One region of the Vagococcus hydrophili genome, then DNA from elsewhere that is predicted to be linked to it. Evidence: predicted binding sites of a transcription regulator. Region 1 holds the regulator's gene; each other region holds the start of a gene.
The links. The regulator LexA, encoded in region 1, represses DNA repair genes until DNA is damaged. The targets are predictions, from matches to a motif close to CNAACANNTGTTNG.
Positions count from the first base shown of each region.

Region 2: G7082_RS04660 (DJ-1/PfpI family protein) is a predicted target of LexA. The motif match lies at 2,460-2,473, and genes of this name have one in related genera.
Region 3: uvrB (excinuclease ABC subunit UvrB) is a predicted target of LexA. The motif match lies at 2,935-2,948, and genes of this name have one in related genera.
Region 4: xerS (tyrosine recombinase XerS) is a predicted target of LexA. The motif match lies at 1,711-1,724, and genes of this name have one in related genera.

Region 1 covers NZ_CP049887.1:2,166,944-2,171,692, reverse strand. The annotation lists gene tkt (transketolase) at 1-1,487, opposite strand, end outside; gene G7082_RS10645 (DUF896 family protein) at 1,603-1,845, opposite strand; gene lexA (transcriptional repressor LexA) at 1,992-2,612, shown strand; gene G7082_RS10630 (cation:proton antiporter) at 3,142-4,332, shown strand; gene G7082_RS10625 (M42 family metallopeptidase) at 4,473-4,749, shown strand, end outside.
Region 2 covers NZ_CP049887.1:955,222-959,970, forward strand. The annotation lists gene G7082_RS04640 (L,D-transpeptidase family protein) at 1-259, shown strand, start outside; gene G7082_RS04645 (GNAT family N-acetyltransferase) at 654-1,094, shown strand; gene G7082_RS04650 (B3/B4 domain-containing protein) at 1,125-1,841, opposite strand; gene G7082_RS04655 (YxeA family protein) at 1,953-2,339, opposite strand; gene G7082_RS04660 (DJ-1/PfpI family protein) at 2,516-3,106, shown strand; gene G7082_RS04665 (GNAT family N-acetyltransferase) at 3,108-3,611, opposite strand; gene G7082_RS04670 (GNAT family N-acetyltransferase) at 3,731-4,165, shown strand; partial or broken gene G7082_RS15180 (adenylyl-sulfate kinase) at 4,174-4,278, shown strand.
Region 3 covers NZ_CP049887.1:260,155-264,903, reverse strand. The annotation lists gene G7082_RS01365 (LCP family glycopolymer transferase) at 1-666, shown strand, start outside; gene G7082_RS01360 (C1 family peptidase) at 1,483-2,817, opposite strand; gene uvrB (excinuclease ABC subunit UvrB) at 2,997-4,749, shown strand, end outside.
Region 4 covers NZ_CP049887.1:2,498,370-2,503,118, forward strand. The annotation lists gene G7082_RS12270 (hypothetical protein) at 220-711, opposite strand; gene G7082_RS12275 (nucleotidyltransferase family protein) at 728-1,285, opposite strand; gene G7082_RS12280 (MazG-like family protein) at 1,282-1,590, opposite strand; gene xerS (tyrosine recombinase XerS) at 1,747-2,835, shown strand; gene G7082_RS12290 (hypothetical protein) at 2,863-3,459, opposite strand; gene G7082_RS12295 (aminoglycoside 6-adenylyltransferase) at 3,459-4,340, opposite strand; gene G7082_RS12300 (GNAT family N-acetyltransferase) at 4,343-4,749, opposite strand, start outside.

The sequences.
Region 1 (4,749 bases):
TCAGCTGGACGCATTAGGTTAACGTTAGGAATGCTGCGTAAGCTTGATAATTGTTCGATTGGCTCATGAGTTGGACCATCTTCACCAACAGCGATTGAATCATGTGTTAACACATAAGTCACTGGCGCTTTTTGGATAGCTGATAATCTAACGGCTGGACGTAAGTAATCCACAAACACGAAGAATGTTGCGCCGTAAACGCGAGTTCCACCGTGTAATGCGATACCATTCATTGCCGCTGCCATACCGAATTCACGGACACCAAACCAAATGTTACGGCCTTCGTAAGTTCCTGGTTCGAAATCTTTTTCGCCGGCGATCATTGTGTTGTTTGATGAAGAAAGATCGGCAGATCCACCCCATAATTCAGGCATTGCTTTCGCTAATTCTTGAATCGCTTCTTTACTTGTAATACGACTTGCAGATGAATCACCTACTTCGTAAACTGGTAAAGCTTTTTCTAAATCAACCGTTACTTCACCTTTGAATGCTGCTTCAAATTGAGCCGCTAATTCTGGGTATTCAGCTTTATATGAAGCGAATAATTCGTTCCATGCAGCTTCTTCTTTTTGACCTTTTTCAATCATGTCTGCTTTAAAACGAGCAGTCACTTCTTCAGGAACAGTAAATTCTGGGTAGTCCCATCCGTAATTTTTCTTAGCTAATGCAATACCGTCAGCTCCTAATGGGGCACCGTGAACTTTGTTCGTTCCTTGTAATTCAGCACCAAAACCGATGATTGTTTTCACTTCGATAATCGTTGGTTTGCTTGTTTCTTTCTTAGCTTCTTCAATAGCGTTAGAAATAGCTTCTAAATCATTGCCATCTTTCACTAAGATATGTTGCCAACCAGTTGCTTCAAAACGTCCTTTAACACTTTCACTAAATGATTTGTCTAATGGACCATCTAATGAAATATCGTTTGAATCGTAAAGAACAACTAATTTATCTAATTTTAAGTGACCAGCTAAACTGATTGCTTCTTGTGAAACACCTTCCATTAAGTCGCCATCGCCACATAATGCGTAAGTATAGTGATCAACAATATTGAAGTTTTCTTTGTTGTAAGTTCCTGCTAAGTGAGCTTCTGCCATGGCAAAACCAACACTCATCGCAATCCCTTGTCCTAATGGTCCTGTTGTTGCTTCGATACCATCAGTATGGTGAACTTCTGGATGTCCTGGTGTTAAGCTATCCCACTGGCGGAAATTTTTGATTTCTGACATTGGTAAGTTGTATCCAGATAAATGAAGTAAGCTATATAACATCGCTGAACCATGACCAGCTGATAAAATAAAACGGTCACGATCTGCCCAATTTCTTGATGTAGATGGGTTAACTTTTAAATGTTTTGTCCATAATGTGTAAGCCATTGGTGCAGCCCCCATTGGTAAACCAGGGTGACCTGAGTTAGCTTTTTGAATCATGTCCAAACTTAATGTACGAATTGTATTGACACCTAATTGATCGATTTGATCGAACTTCATATAATACATCCTCCTATTTAGGTTTTTTTTACCTTTATCTACGTATCATTTTAACGCTTTCTACAACATTTTGCAAGGCTTTACATTAGGAAAGCGCAAAAAAGATAAGGGACGACTATCTGCCGTGTAATCCCTTATCTTTTTGAATGTCTTTTAATTTATCAGGTGTTACATCATTACCCTCAGTATCGACAACTTTCATGCCTTCGATATGATTACGCATCCCACCTCTAAAACGGTGTAGGTATTCTTCTCTTAATTCTGCTTGTTCTTGTTTTTCAGCAGCCGTTAAACCAGTTTCTGTTTTGGCTTTTTTTGCTAATTCATTAATTCGTGCTAATTTTTCTTTTGATAACATATGTGAACCTCCTCGTACAAACTTCTATAATTTTAGCTTAATTTCATTAAAAATTCAATCATTTAAACTACAAAAAAAAGCGAACACCCGTTTGATTTACTTACTAATATATGTTACACTCAAAAAAAAAGAAAAGAGGCCGACTTATGACAAGAAAGCAGTCTTCAAGACAAGTAGATGTCTTACGATATATATACGAACAAGTTGAATCACGTGGCTATCCACCAACAGTCAGAGAAATCGGAGAAGCGGTTAATTTATCTTCTACTTCTACCGTCCACGGACATTTATCCAGATTAGAGAAAAAAGGGCTTATTCACCGAGATCCTACTAAACCTAGAGCAATCGAACTTACTTCGGAAGGCTTAGATTTAATCGGCGTAAAGCCAACAACGATTCCAATGCTAGGAGTAGTTACAGCAGGAGAACCTATTTTAGCGGTTGAAGATGCTTCTGACTTCTTTCCATTACCACCTGATTTGAAATATGAAGAAAACAGTTTGTTCATGTTAACCATTCGAGGTGAAAGTATGATTAATGCCGGGATTTTTGACGGTGATCATGTCATCGTTAGAAAACAAGCAGCTGCTAGCAACGGTGACGTCGTAATCGCTATGACTGACGAGAACGAAGCAACGTGTAAACGATTCTTTAAAGAAACTAACTACATCCGTCTACAACCTGAAAACGATACTTTAGAACCCATCATTTTAGACAATGTTTCTATCTTAGGAAAAGTTGTCGGCTTATACAGAAATCATATTTAAAAAATAAAGCTTAAATGCTTTATTTTTTTCTTTACAAAACGAACAAATGTTTGTATAATAAAAATACGAACAAACGTTCTAAATACATTTAGGAGTGATCAAAATGGAAGCAATCAGAAGGTATGCAGTTTTATTAATTGTTTTAGTATTAGGTGTCGTGTTAGGAACATTAGGTTGGCAGGCTGCCTTGGTCGTTTTGACTCCCTAGTTATGATTTGGTTAATGTTATGGGATGAAAAAAGCTATAAAACAAAACAATATAAACGCTACACAGAAGAAAAACAGCAATATATGTACCGTAACAGCCGATAATTATTTATCGGTTTTTTTTATTCTTTTTTTGTTATAATTATTCACTTTTTTGATTTATAAATCATTAAATAATATTATTAATAGTTATTTAAAATGAAAAAAACGTTTAAAATAGATATTTAATCAATAATAAAAGAACAAATAAGTTGCATCCTTTTTATAAATTATTTAGTATAAATATGCACCTAAAAATAAATTATAAAAGGAGTGGATGCATTTGACTTTAGAGTTATTAAAAATGGTCATTTTTATCTTATTAGGCACAAAAATTGCAGGACACTTATGTAACAGGTTCAACTTACCTGTCGTGTTTGGCGAATTACTATTGGGACTTTTACTCGGTCCAGCAATTCTTAATTTGGTCGCAGAAACAGACGGAATTGCTATGTTTTCAGAAATTGGGATTATTCTTCTCATGTTTCTCGTTGGACTGGAAAGCGATCTTAGTCTTTTAAAGAAATACCTAAAGCCAGCGATTACCGTTGCTTTGTTCGGTGTTTTTGTTCCCTTTATCTTCATCTCTCTTCTCGGACAACTTATCGGGATGGGAACCACAGAATCATTCTTTCTAGGCATTATCTTCAGTGCCACCTCACTCAGCATTACCGTTCAAGTATTAAAAGAATACAATTACATGGACAATGAAGCAGGCTCCATTACATTAGGTGCCGCCATTTTAGATGACACTCTCGTTGTTTTACTGATTAGTATATTTACAGCTGCCATTACTTTTGACGCTAGCACAGGATTTACTGTTCCGATGGCATGGGATTTAATTGGGCAAAAATTACTATTCTTCGGTATGATGTACCTTGTTGCTAAATACTTAATCACACCAGCCATGCGTTTATCTTCAAAATTAATTGCGGTTAAAGCAAAAACGGCTATGGCACTTGTTCTTTGTTTTACCTTCACCATTTTTGCTGAAGAAATGGGCTTAAGTGATATTATCGGTGCCTTCTTTATCGGGATGATGTTGTCTAGTCATGAATCAGCTCACGAGATTGAAAAAGATGTAGATACCATTGGAAACAGTCTTTTCATTCCAGTATTTTTTGTTTCTATTGGACTGGGGATCAGTATTGAAGCACTCTTCTCTCAATTTGGTTTAATTTTACTCTTATCAGTTGCCGCAGTTATCACAAAACTTGCTGGTGGTTATTTTGCTTCACGATTAATGAAAATTAACCGAAACGTGGCTCTAGTCGTTGGTTCTGGTATGGTTTCTCGAGGTGAGATGGCTTTAATTGTTGCTAAAATCGGACAAGAAGCTGGCTACATTTCCAGTGAATTCTTTACAGCAGTAATTGCTTCTATCATTATCACTACCTTAATCTCTCCCCTACTTTTAAAATTTAGTATTGGACTGGATCAAAAGGAAGATAACACAGAAAATATCAGAGCGTAAAACAAAAACATCTCTACTAAAATTCCCCTCTCTACTAGTACCTAGAGGAACTTTGGTAAAGATGTTTTTTCTCTTGCGTCCCACACCCGTTTGGATTACTCTAATCATATAGAAACAAATAAAAGAAAGAAGGTTATTTTATGACACAATCTACAATTGAATTGGTTCAAACACTAACAAATATCCCCTCACCAACTGGGGATACAACAAAGATTATTCATTTCCTTGATCAAGAATTACAAAAACACGGATTTCAAGGTATTATTAACCGCAAAGGTAGTTTAATCGTGACTGTTCCTGGTAAAGACGATGAGAATCACCGCTTTATTACGGCACATATTGATACATTAGGCGCTATGGTTCGCGGTATCAAACCTGACGGACGTTTGAAACTAGATTTAATTGGCGGTTTCAAAT
Region 2 (4,749 bases), 1.2 Mb from region 1:
ACCTGGCGTGTTCTATGTTTGGAATAAACAAAAAGATCAAATCTTACGTGGTGGTGAAGTTCCAAGTCCTGTTGATTTTTGGATGCCAATTGATTGGACTGGTGTTGGTATTCATGATTCATCATGGCAAAATCCTGATGCCTATGGTGGCGACTCTCATTTAACAGTCGGTTCTCATGGATGTATTAACACACCTCCAAGTGTCTGTGCCAAATTATATGACATGATTGATGTTGGTGTTCCTGTTATAGTCTTTTAGTATAAACTGGTCAAAAAGGCGCTTGGCTCTGAGCAACTACAAAATCTTTCGACTCAAGACCAAAAGAGGTTTGACGTAATGGAGGCTGCTGAAAAAGTCCCGATTTTCAATTAAGAAAATCGGGACTTTTATTTTTCTACCACATTACTACTATTTACATCTTGAAATAGGTACTCCATTCTCCACAAACCGTCGTTTTCAGTCTAGTATTTTAGGATTCAGAAATCCACTAATTTGAATCTTTGTTATTTTACTATTTTTTCAGCAGCTTCACGTAACGTCAGCCTCTTTTTTAATACTATGGAGGGCTCATCATGAAAAATAAATGGCTAGAAACAGATCGGTTAATTCTTTCTAATTGGTCAAAAGAAGATTTCCCCTTAGCATTTAAGCTTTGGGGAACACAGAGGTCACACGATTTATTGCTAAAGATGGTATCTTTTCAACTGAAGATATTGAAAAGCGGTTAGCATTAGAAATGGCAAACTGGAAAAAACATCACTTACAATATGCGCCTATTTTTACGAAGGAAGATGCTATCTTTATTGGTTGTGCTGGGTTGCGACCTTACGAAGAAAACACTTTAGAAATCGGTTTTCATCTCTTACCAAACGTTTGGGGTAAAGGCTACGGAAAAGAAATTGCTTTAGAAGTGATTGCTTATGCTAAAACTCTAGAAAATATTGATTATTTATTTGCCGGCCATCATCCAGAGAATACAGAATCTGAGGGTTTATTACTAAAATTAGGATTTATTCCTATTGAACCTATTTATTATGAACCAACAGGATTATTTCATCCTTCTTATAGACTAAATTTAAAAAGAGATAGCTAATCAAAATGTTGACTAGCTATCTCTTTTGTATTACTCACTAATAATAATGGTAGGTTGATTTTTGTTTACTGTGTACAATTTAGGGGCTACTTTTAAATACGTTTCAACCAATTCTTTCAGCTCTTCTATCGCCAAATCACTGCGCTCTTTTTGATGTGCATTGATTGACTCAATCACTAAAATCGCCTGAGTTGTACTTTCTGTTAACATGGTGCGCTGTGCTTCACGCCAGTTCATCGAACGACAAATTGCCCCTTCATCATCTGCATAAATGATTTCTTCTGGTAAGGCTGGTGAATCTTCTTCTGCGCCTAATGGTAAAAAGGATTCACCTCCTGTTGCTTTTTTTAATTTCAAATCACCCATGATTGACTCAATATCTTCACCACCACAAGGCACAGCATATTTTAAAGAAACGCTATTGTAGATATCAACTAATGGATTAATCGGCATAAATACTCGGTCTTGATGCACTCGTTTAAGTAAAGCTTCAATTGAAGATCGGGCACCTTTTTTCGTTTTAAATTGACGGAAAGCTTCTCGCCATTCAGCAATCACTTGATTATCTGTAAAGTTCTCTTCTGATAAATGTTTTTTCGCTCCTAAAGCGCCTTCTGCTAATAAAGACAAGTAAGCAGCGTCCTCTGTCTCACCTACTCGGTTATCTATTCCCTCTAAAACTAGCACATTAAATTGAGCCTCTTCAAACACTTCAAAAAAACTTGGTTCTACTGTAAATTTTTTCATTGTTTCAATCCTCTCTATTTTTACTTGGTTTCTTTATTATATCCCTCAATGAGTTAATTTGCGAGAATACAAAAAAGAGAATGGCATAGCATTCTCTACATTTACTTCATATTATAATTTATCTACAACATTTTTAGGGACATCTTCTTTTTTTACTTCTTCCCACGTTTCTACAAATCTACCCTTCGTATCTAACTTAAGGATGGCATTCTCTCTTAGTTCACCAGGAGCATAAAAGGTTAAATCATAGCTTTTTCCACTTTCATTGATTGCCTTTTGTGTATATAAATAGCCACCTGGCTCTTGTTTTGTTCCGTATTTACTATTCGTCACCACATATGATGGTTCCTTTTTAATCGTTACATTAAAGCGATCAAAAACTTGGCCTAAATCATTATTTTGAGTTGAAACCTGTCCTTCTGTTAATTTCGATCCTAAAATCGGTCCTCCTACGACAATTCCGCCAACTAATACTAAACCAAAAATAAATTTTTTCATTTCAAATTCCCCGTTCTTTATCTCTATTTGATAAACCTATTATAACGAGGTTTCTAGCTACTTTAAAAAGGCGGCAGACGGATTTTCATTCCGACTTTGGGCGTAAAAAAACTAGACATGCGAACGAACGTTCTGATATAATGCAAGAATAGCTTTAATTACAGGAGGTCATTATAATGAAAAAAGTAGGTTTTATTTTACTAGATCAATACGCTGATTGGGAAGGTAGTTATCTTTCTAGTATGCTAGCTCAAGAAGGGTGGGCAATTTCAACTTTATCCATCCAAGAAAAAGTCACTTCTATTGGTGGTTTTACTACTCAAGTAGACACATTAATTACTAAGGAAAATCCGATGAATGATTTTGACTTACTTGTTTTAATTGGAGGTAACTCTTGGCATCTTGATTACCCAGAAATCACTCAATTACTGACTCGCTATATTGCTCATAAAAAACCAGTCGCAGCTATTTGTGGTGCGGTGGATTATCTAGCAAGAAACGGTTTATTAACTCACTTTAACCATACAGGTAACGCACAATTCTTCTGGAACGACTTTGAAAATTACCTGAACAAGGAGCAATTTTTAGAACAACAAGCTGTTTTAGATAAAACACTGGTCACTGCAAACGGAACAGCCGCTCTTGATTTCACTGAACTTACTTTAGAGATGATTGGTTTCACTCAAGAAGAGGCTCAGAAAAAAGTTGATATGTTCCGTTTGGGATATTATGCTTTTTGTGAGAAATATGGAAATCCTTATCTTTAAATCACACCAATTTTTTAGAAAAATACAACACTAAATCGTCGTTATTGAGGCAGCTTTCTCCCCTCTGTAATTGACGATTTTCGTACCAAATACCTGAACCATCTGGCACATAACCATTTTTAATATAAAGACGTTGAGCAGCACCGTACCCTGAATGAAGTCCAACACCAATCGTCAAAATATCAGTAGAAAAACTCACTTCATAAGCAGCCCGTTTGATTAATTTTTGCCCGATACTCTTTCTTTGAAATCTCTCAAAAACATTAAAATCAACAATTTCTGGGTAAAGATCTTTAAAAGGACCTTGCTTGGATTTTGAAACAATCGTTAAATAGCCCGCCACTTGATTATCAAGTTCGGCAACTAACACTTGGCGCTTGCCTTTTTCTTGCTCACGTAAATAGTTTTCTAAAATTTCAGTTCGAGCTTCCCATTCCTGTCTGATAAATCCCTGATTAATGGCTAATATATCTGACTTTTTCATCTTTCGAATAACTAATTCCACACTGCTTCCCCCTCATCTTTGTTATGATATCTCTAGTTTATCACAATGATGAGAGTTGATTTTTTTATAATTTAATCGTATGTTAAAGAAAGATAAGTTCATTCATACAAAGGAGAGAAATTATGGAATTAATTATTAATAACGCCCCTTGGCAACGTGCCGCAGCGCTTTACGTTAGAATGTGCGTCTTTGTTTTAGAAAGAGGGATTAGTTTAGCCGACGAGTTTGATGATGCTGATATAGATGGGACGGTTTACGCTGTAATTTACGATCAGGCGCTTCCCATTGCCACAGGTCGCCTTTTAAAAGAAGATGATACACTATGTCGCTTCACTCGAATTGCTACGTTAAAAGAGTATCGAGGGCAACAGCGAGGTGCTAAAATTATCCACGCTTTAGAACAATATGCTATCTCACAAAACTTTAAAAAAGCTCAAATCCATTCAGAATTAACGGCTAAAGTTTTTTATGAGAAACAGGGATATATAGCTGTTTCAGAAGTATATGATGAAGATGGTGTACCTTGTCAGACGTTGGAGAAGGTATTTTCATGATTATCTAGATAAACGGAGCATATGGAGCTGGAAAGACAACCATTGCGGAATTACTTCATCAAAAGTTGAAAGGCTCTTATCTTTACGATCCTGAAAATATCGATGACTTTTTAGCGCCATAATTTACTTTCTCCCATTCAAAAAGGTGATTTTCAAGAGACTACAAGAAAGAAACTCTCATCAAATTACTTCGGGGACGGAAAGAGCAGATGTTATTTTAAAGCATTTTGAAAAAATTGATAATGAAAAAATTACGCCAGAAGAAGTAGTTGAAGTGATTTTAGAAATAGTAAAAAAATATAAAAAAACAAAACATCTTAGTTGATTAAAATGTCTTGTTCTTCATATTAAAAATTTACTCATATAACCCATAACTTCTCTTACATAATAAAGGGAGATAGCTCATTCATTAAATCATAAGTTGAGGATAGTGATAGTATTGATACTATGTTTTTATAGACAATATTGTGATATAATAATATTGTAAGGGACGCATTGGTAGTACGTCCCTAGATAGAACCGTTTAAGACGGTAGCAAGTAATATTATTTAAAAATAACCGTTAACTCGCCAAAGTTACGACGG
Region 3 (4,749 bases), 1.1 Mb from region 1:
ACTATTTTAGTTGCGACAGTCAATCCAAAAGAAAATAAAACAACCTTAGTCAGCGTTCCTCGTGATACACGTATGGAAATGGTTGGACAAGGAACAGTTGAAAAAGCTGCCCATGCCTATGCTTATGGACAAGAAAAAATGGCTCTAGATTCAATGGAGAAATTCTTAGATATTCCACTTGATCATTATGTATGGATTAACATGGAAGGTTTTGAAGCTTTAGTAGATGCCGTTGATGGCGTCGAAGTGAATAATAAATTTGAATTTGAACAAGATGGTCATAAATTCCCTAAAGGTAAAAATAAATTAAACGGGGAACAAGCATTAGCCTATACTCGTATGAGATATGAAGATCCAAATGGAGATTACGGTCGCCAAGCAAGACAACAAGAAGTTATTGGTGCCATTGCTGATCGTGCGTTAACATTTAACGGTGTGACTCGCTATAAACAAATCTTAAAAGCGATTGAAGAGAACATGAAGACTGATTTAGAACCAGATGAAATGTTTAAAATCGCCAAAGATTACCGTAACTGTTTCACAACAATTGATAATGAAACTCTTCACGGAAATGGTGAAATGATTGATGGTTTATCATATCAAGTCATTCCAGATGAAGAATTAGTACGTATTCAAACATTATTGAAACAACAATTACCTAAATAAAAAGTAAAAATACCGTGATGTAAGTATGACCTTACAACGCGGTATTTTTTTAGTTAATTGAAGCTAGACGCCTTTTTTATCAGGTTTATAGTCGGGAATAAAAAATCTGCTCCTTCGGTAACTTCAGGAATAAAAAATAATCCGAAAAACGTGGATTGTTTAGTAGTTCCTCCAGTTGCTTGGAGTTAAGCGCCTTTTTCATCACGCTATGTAGTCCGGATTCAAAAGGCAACTCCTGCGGCAACTTCAGAAATGAAAATTAATTCAAAAAGCACGAATTATTTTTCATTTCTTCCAGTTGCTTGAAGTTAACCGCCTTTTTCATCACGCTATGTAGTCCGGATTCAAAAGGCAACTCCTGCTGCAACTTCAGAAATGAAAATTAATTCAAAAAGCACGAATTATTTTTCATTTCTTCCAGTTGCTTGGAGTTAACCGCCTTTTTTATCACGCTATGTAGTCTGGATTCAAAAGGCAACTCCTGCGGCAACTTCAGAAATGAAAATTAATTCAAAAAGCACGAATTATTTTTCATTTCTTCCAGTTGCTTGAAGTTAACCGCCTTTTTCATCACGCTATGTAGTCCGGATTCAAAAGGCAACTCCTGCTGCAACTTCAGAAATGAAAATTAATTCAAAAAGCACGAATTATTTTTCATTTCTTCCAGTTGCTTGGAGTTAACCGCCTTTTTTATCACGCTATGTAGTCTGGATTCAAAAGGCAACTCCTGCGGCAACTTCAGAAATGAAAATTAATTCAAAAAGCACGAATTATTTTTCATTTCTTCCAGTTGCTTGGAGTTAACCGCCTTTTTTATCACGCTAATGCGCCCATTGGATCCCATGGTAGTAGTGTAGTTACATCATCTTTTTCGATGACTTCTAGTAATTCTTTTGGTAAGTATTTTTTGTTAATGACGATTTGGTATGTGTATTCTTCTAACCATTCGTCACTCATTACGAAATATCCTTTGGTGCCGACTTTATCTCCCCAGCTGTTTTCTACTTTCCATTTAGTTGGTTTTTCATCGACTAAATCCACGCCGGTTATAACCATAGCGTGAGTCATTAAACTTTCCCCGTAATCAAGGCGGTCTGCTTTTGTCATTGTATAATCAATGTCTAACGTTTCTTCTACACTGTAAACGTCAGTTGCCATAAGACCTGAGTCACGTGTTGATGATTGACCCACATCACAACCATACCAGACAGCTTCGCCTGCTTTTAATTGACCAATGGCTAAACCTTTAAAGGTTGGCATGTCTACGTTTAAGTGGCGAACTTCTTTTCCACCAACCACGTTCCCTAACATTTCAACGGTGTAAACTTGATTGTAAGGTTTATCTGTTGTTGGGGCATTGATAATACTTACATAGTCATTTAAATCGCGTCCGATAAATTCATCGTAAAATGATTGTGGCGTTAAATCTTGTTTTAAATGATAGTTTCCATATGTGTCGACATAAGAATAGTCAAATGTTTCTGGTGGTGTTCCAAGAGTTGTTGCTAATAAGTTGTAAATTTCTTGGAGCATTTTATTTTTTTCAATAGTAATTTCTTCAGCTGATTTATTTTCAGCGACTAAAGTTCTTAAAGTTAATGCATCTTTACGTAATTTTTTATCTAAAAAGCCATTTAGATCACGACTTTGAGAGCTGCTAAATGTTTCAGGCATGATTGCTTTTGGTACGATGCCGTATTTTTGAATAATCGCCACAAGCATATCCCATTGACCGCCATCTTGTTGAGGAGTTTGAAGTAAGAATGCAACTTTTCGACTGCTTAACTCTTCATTTGATGTGGCTAAAATATTTTCATAGAAATAGTTAGCTTTTTCAAATTTATCCCAGAAGAAAGTATAGTTTTGAGATAACTCAAAATCTTTAATATTAAAAGTATCTGTAATTTGGTGACGGAAAGTGTTAAGGGCTGCAAACATCCAACAGCGACCACTTTGTTTTTGATTGGCAACTTTTCCTGTGTCGATATCGATTGAAAAGACAGGATTATTTTTGACAATTGATGATTGATTCTCTGATGATGCTAAAATCCCATTCTTTTTAACCGCTCTTTGGCTGATTAAGTGAGTTGGTTTAGCGTAGTATTCTTCATTAAACGCTTTAATTTGATTCAGTGAAATTTCTTTAGACATAAATTGAACATCCTCTCTTTTAAAATACATATGTATATCTACTCATATATTATACTACTTTAGTTCAAAAAAGGAAAATGATATGAGTATTTTTTTGTTTTTAAAAGTTCCAATTGGCGAAAGTGTGTTCGGTATGGTAAAATGAAAAAGTCAATAAACAGCCAAAGGAGTCCTTTAAAATGATAGAAAGACGAACGGATTACACTTTCGATTTGGTGTCTAAATATGAACCTTCTGGTGACCAACCAGAGGCAATAAAAATGTTAGTAGATAATATAAATAAAAAAGAAAAAGCGCAAATTTTATTAGGGGTCACAGGTTCTGGTAAGACATTTACCATGTCTAATGTGATTAAAGAAGTCAATAAGCCAACCCTAATCATTGCTCATAATAAAACCTTAGCTGGGCAATTATATAGTGAGTTTAAAGAATTTTTCCCAAATAATGCAGTGGAATATTTTGTGAGTTACTATGATTACTATCAACCAGAAGCGTACGTTCCCTCAAGTGATACTTACATTGAAAAAGATTCAAGTGTCAATGATGAGATTGATAAACTGCGACATTCAGCCACAAGTTCTTTGTTAGAGCGTAATGATGTGATTGTCGTTGCTTCTGTTTCTTGTATTTACGGGTTAGGAGATCCAAAAGAATATCAAGATCAAGTTCTTTCCCTTCGTGTGGGTATGGAGATGGAGCGAGACGAGTTGTTGCGAGCTTTAGTAGATATTCAATTTGATCGTAACGATATCGATTTTCAGCGTGGGCGGTTTAGAGTTCGTGGTGACGTTGTAGAGATTTTCTTAGCTTCAAGAGATGAGCATGCTTTACGAGTTGAATTTTTTGGAGACGAAATTGACCGGATTCGTGAAGTGAATGCCTTAACAGGAGAAATCATGAAAGACACAGAGCATGTAGCGATTTTCCCTGCAACTCACTTTGTAACCAATGAAGAACAAATGGAAGAAGCCATTGGAAGAATTCAAGAAGAACTGGATGTCAGATTAAAAGAACTCCGCGAAGATGAAAAACTGATAGAAGCTCAGCGACTAGAACAACGAACGAATTATGATATCGAAATGATGCGTGAAATGGGCTATTGTTCAGGAATTGAAAACTATTCCCGTCAAATGGAAGGTAGAAAAGAGGGAGAACCTCCTTATACATTAATCGACTTCTTCCCAGAAGATTCCTTGATTATGGTAGATGAGTCTCACGTGACCATGCCTCAAGTACGCGGAATGTATAATGGGGATAGAGCGAGAAAGCAAATGTTAGTGGATTATGGTTTCAGATTACCTAGCGCCTTAGATAATCGTCCTCTGCAGTTAGGTGAATTTGAAGATCATGTGGATCAAATTGTTTATGTTTCAGCAACACCTGGTCCTTACGAAGCAGAGCAAACAGATATTGTGGCAGAGCAAATTATTCGTCCAACTGGTTTACTGGATCCTGAAATTGAGGTTCGACCAATCATGGGACAAATCGATGACTTGGTTGGAGAGATTAATGATCGAGTTGAGAAAAATGAACGGGTCTTTATCACGACGTTAACGAAGAAAATGTCTGAAGATTTAACAGACTACTTTAAAGAGTTAGGGATTAAAGTAAAATACCTTCATAGTGATATCAAAACATTAGAGAGAACAGAGATTATCCGTGATTTACGTTTAGGTGAATTTGATGTTCTAATTGGAATTAACCTTTTAAGAGAAGGAATTGACGTTCCAGAAGTATCACTTGTGGCGATACTTGATGCCGATAAAGAAGGGTTCTTAAGAAGTCAGCGTTCTCTTGTTCAAACAATTGGTCGTGCGGCTCGTAATGAAAACGGAAAAGTTATTATGTATGCCGATAAAATGACAGATTCTATGACCTATGCAATTGAGGAAACAGCAAGAAGACGTGCCATTCAAGAAGCATACAACATAG
Region 4 (4,749 bases), 330 kb from region 1:
GTTAATACTTGAGGAAACTAGTTGATGATATTGATCTAGAGTAAATTTCCCCTGAATTAATGAAAGTGAAATAGCATTATAAACAAGTTCATCTCTAACTCCTGGATCAACATCCCCAATATGATCTATTAACCATGTAACTTCTTCGTCTGTCCAAGTTCCTTTTCTAGTTGTTCTAATTTACTGCTTACGATATTTTCCAAAGTATCACCTCTAATCTTAGAATTTGATTTTTTTCTTAATTAAAAAGAGTGCTGTTGCTCCTAGAGTTAATAAAGAGATAATCATGAAACTGATAATCAACCATTCAGGAGCTTTAAAGACAATCGCAGTATAGATAATAATGGTAAATGGGATGATTTGTTTTAGAAAAAGATTCGTCACATTACTGTTGTTCTTTTCCTTCTTATTCCAAGAAATCTCGACGATTAATTCAATGGCAATTAATCCAATTATAAAGAAAGCTGCAAGTATGGGTAAGGAAATAGAAATTTTTAATAGATAGATAAAAGCACTTAGAACTAAGTTAAACACTCCAAAGAATAATAAGCATTTTCCTCGTAGTTTATTAGTAAAAGGTAAATATTCCTCCTTGTTCTTTCTAAAAAAATAAGAAGTATCGTTCCAAAAGGTATTTGGTGTAAATCGGGACAAGCTACCAAATAAACTTACAATAGAAATCGCTATAAAAAACCAGACTGTTTCATTCATTTAAATCATCTTCTTTCTAATTATTTTTTATGACTAATTGTGGCCATTTTTCCTGCCAATTCTTCTTTGTGACTCGATTTTGATAGGCAATCATTCGCTCAGAGTCTTCTTCAAAATAAGGTGTTGGTTGTACTATAAATGAAGCGATATCGTCAATTCCATAAGGCGCAATGAGTTCTATATTGCCTTCTTTAAGTCTTACGCCGATTGCTGTACAACGCTCAGGAAATTTTGATAAGGCATCCAGACTACTTTTATAAGTATCTGTGTTTGGGTTATGAGAATGCATATACACTTGGTTTTTAAGTTCCCATTGATAGTTCGGGTAGTTATTTTTAAGTTCTTGTTCTATTTTAAGGGTTTCTTCATAAGTAATAGTGGGATCAAAAAATATGACATCAACATCTGTTGTTAGTTGATACTCTTTGGTTTCAGATAAATAGTCCCAAAAGTAATTCCTAATGGTTCCAGCGCATAACCAACAATCCTTTAACTCAAGTTTTTCGATGATTTTTAAAAGGTCCATCAGTTTAGGTTCATCTCTAATAATTTGTTTAAATTCGTCTAAAGTCATCGTTCTGTCTTTTCCTCTTCTGCATAGTTATTAGAATTAATATAGTATTTTCTCTTTTTATTAGTTTCCATCTTCTTTTGAATTTCTTTGTCTAAATCAATGTTGAGAATCTCTGATAAACCTAATAAGTAGATAGCGACATCCGCTAATTCTTCACCTAGAGTGTCACTATCTTTTTTATAAGCATCAAAAGCCTCCGCTACTTCACCGTAAAGGAACAAAAATTCTTTCTCGATATTAGTAGTATTGAAACCTTGTTGCTTTTTATTGTTCAAAATATCTGTTTGATAAGACTTTATACTCATAATTTTGTCCCCCTCAACTATAATAATTAACTTTTCAGGTGCTACATGTTAATTATATCACTATCTGGTTTATTTTTGAATTTTGACAAAAGAGACAATCTATAATAATATTCATCATAGGGAACGTATGTTTTTACGTGAAAGGAAACTAGTAAAATGAGTCGAGAAAAAATAAATAAACTAATTGAAATCGAAAATCAAAACCTACCTTGGTTTGTTAAAGAATATTTGCACTCTAAGAGTATTGTCCCCTACTCTGCTGTGACTTTATATGAGTATGCTAAAGAGTTTCGTCGCTTTTTTGAATGGCTAATCTCAGAAGAAATCATCTCTGCTCCAAGGACTCTTCAAATTGAGTTAGAGGATTTAGAAGAATTAAGAAAAGAAGATGTGGAATTGTATAAGTCTCATTTAATGCATTCACCAAAAGTTGGGACAGTTAAAGATAGTCGTTCTCGCTCTTTTGTGACGGTTCAACGATCAATCACCGCCCTTCGTTCATTGTTTAAATATTTAAATACGCAAACGGAGACAAAAAACAATCAAGTCTACCTCTCTCAAAACGTGTTTTTAAAGATAGAAAATGTTAAGACGACTAAGACGCTCCAGGAACGCTCACGGAGTATTGAAAAGAAGCTCCTTCTTGATGATGAAGCGATTCTCTTTTTATATTATATTGATCAGGATTATGAAAACACCTTAACGAGCCATCAAGCAAAAGCGGCTTTTAAGCGAAATAAGATTAGAGATTTAGGGATTATTGCGTTGTTTTTAGGAACTGGAATTAGATTATCTGAGTTGGTGAATATGCAAGTCTCCGATTTAGATACCCTAAATTTAGAGGCCACTGTTATTAGAAAAGGTGGATTTAAAGATATTGCTTTAATATCCTCTTTGTTTATTGACTACATCGTTCAATACGAAGAAGCTCGTCAGCGACTTTACGCACCAGATTTTCAAGAGAAAGCTCTATTTTTAACGACCTATAAAGGAGCGGCTAAAAGAATTGAACCTTCGACTGTTGAAAAAATGGTGGCTAAATATTCTAGTTCATTTAAAACGCGAATTACTCCCCATAAATTGAGACACACGGTTGGCACTCAACTCTATAAGAAAACCAATAGCTTATTGACTGTCTCTCATCAGTTAGGACAAACGGGAACAAGTGCCACAGCGATTTACACTCATATAGTGGATTCGGAACAAAGAGATGCGATGAATGATTTGTGGAATGATAACGAATAAAACCAGAGAAAACCGATATTTTTCGGTCTACTCTGGTTTTTTGGTGATAAAAGAAGTTAAAAAAAGAGAAATAATCCCTAGAATAGGTAAAACAATCGGAATTAGTAAATTAAGTTGGTAACTTAAGATGGTTTCTTCAAAGAGACCTGATTGAGCGGTATGTAGAATCGCATAATTAAAGGCAGAGAAACCAATTATCGAACCCATACTTAAAATGAAAATGCTAAAAATCAGTAGTTGAAAAGCGACAAACAATTGAATCATACGTGGTGTTTGCCCTAAGAGTAACATGGTGTGATGCTCTTCTTTTTGGGTTAGACTAAATAATTTTATATTCTTCTTCATATTAAGTAGAGACATAATAAATAAGATACCAGTAATGATCATAGAGCTATAAGTAAAAATCGCAATTGGTAGTAGATATGGCGTATTAAATTGAGCTTCCTCTATATTATGTTCCACTTCCCAAAGCATCCCTTGTCTAATGAAATAGAAAAAGAGGGCTAAATGTAGCATAAAAAAGGTAAATCCACTTAAAAATAGATTACCGATTGTTGTTAGGATAATGCCTTTAGTGCGAATGACTTCTTTTATCGCGTCTTGAAACGCATAGTAAACAACCATTAACTCACCTCTTTTTTGAATGTTTCAGCAAGTATCGATTCTCCTTTACTCTTTAGGTAAATATAGGGAATCTTTTTGTATTCTCCGTATTTCTCTTGATCGAGATTAAAATCTACAACTAACATATCACCGTATCTTTCTTCTAAATCAATCATCTCTCTTAAGGCTGTCAGTATTTTATAAGAATCTCCTGTTACAAAAGAATTGCTTAATTGAGCTCTCGTTTCTTTATCCAAGTAATTTAAACTATGAGTGTATTCTTTTCCGTAGTTTTTATCCCAACCCTCTTTAGCTGCGATGGTCCAGGTAATAGCTTGAATAACTTCCTCACGTGCCAATCTTAAATAAAACTCAGCAAGCAACACTTGATTTCTTAAGGTCGCTTTTAGGATGTTTGGTACCATCCACCAAAACTCAGTGATTGAGTTCTCGACTTGCAACTGACTTGGTTTAGTTAAGTAGTAGTCTGATTCAGTGAGGATAGGTAAATCTTTAACTAAATTATCCTTGTCTTCGATAATCAACGTTAAGGAATCCTCAGCTAAATAATCTGTCAACGTCTCCAGTAATCTAATCTGTAAGTCGATTCTAAGACCATCCACGTACTGAACCAAATAAACATACCCTTTTCCTTTTAATAGCTCGTTAGGACAAACTGGATCGTTCTCAGGCTCTGTCATAATTAAGACTTCACCGAATTTATTTAAAAAGCTGGCATTTTTTATGTATTTTTCTAAATCCGTTGTAAAAAAGACCACGTCATAATCTTTGAATTTATCTTCTGGAATATTCGGATTGACTTTTGAACCATTCATTCCGAAGACTCTTAAATCTTCTTGTTCATGGAAAAATTGTTTTAATTGTTGCATAGTATCTGTCATACTTACTTGCCACCTTCTTTTTTCATGTAGTAATTGATAAAGGTTTCCCCGCGAAGGATTAACTGATTTTCTTTGATAACATCATAGCCAAACACTTCAAAGAAAGGTTGTGCTGTTTTTGAGGCATAAGTAGTGAACGTCTTTCCTTGATGGTTCTTTTCTAAAAAAGAAAGTAGCAACTGCGCGACGCCTCTTCTTTGATAATCAAAGTGAACATATAAATGATCTAAGTAACCCGTGTCATCCATATCAGCAAAACCGACAATTCGTTCCTCTAGAGTTACAATAACTGCTAGATGGTTTTCTAATCCTTTCGCCCATGTTTCTGGATTAAAGTCAGCCCACGCTTCTACTTGATTTTCAGTATAATCTTGTTTATTGACTGTCTTAATTGTTTGTTTAATTAGGG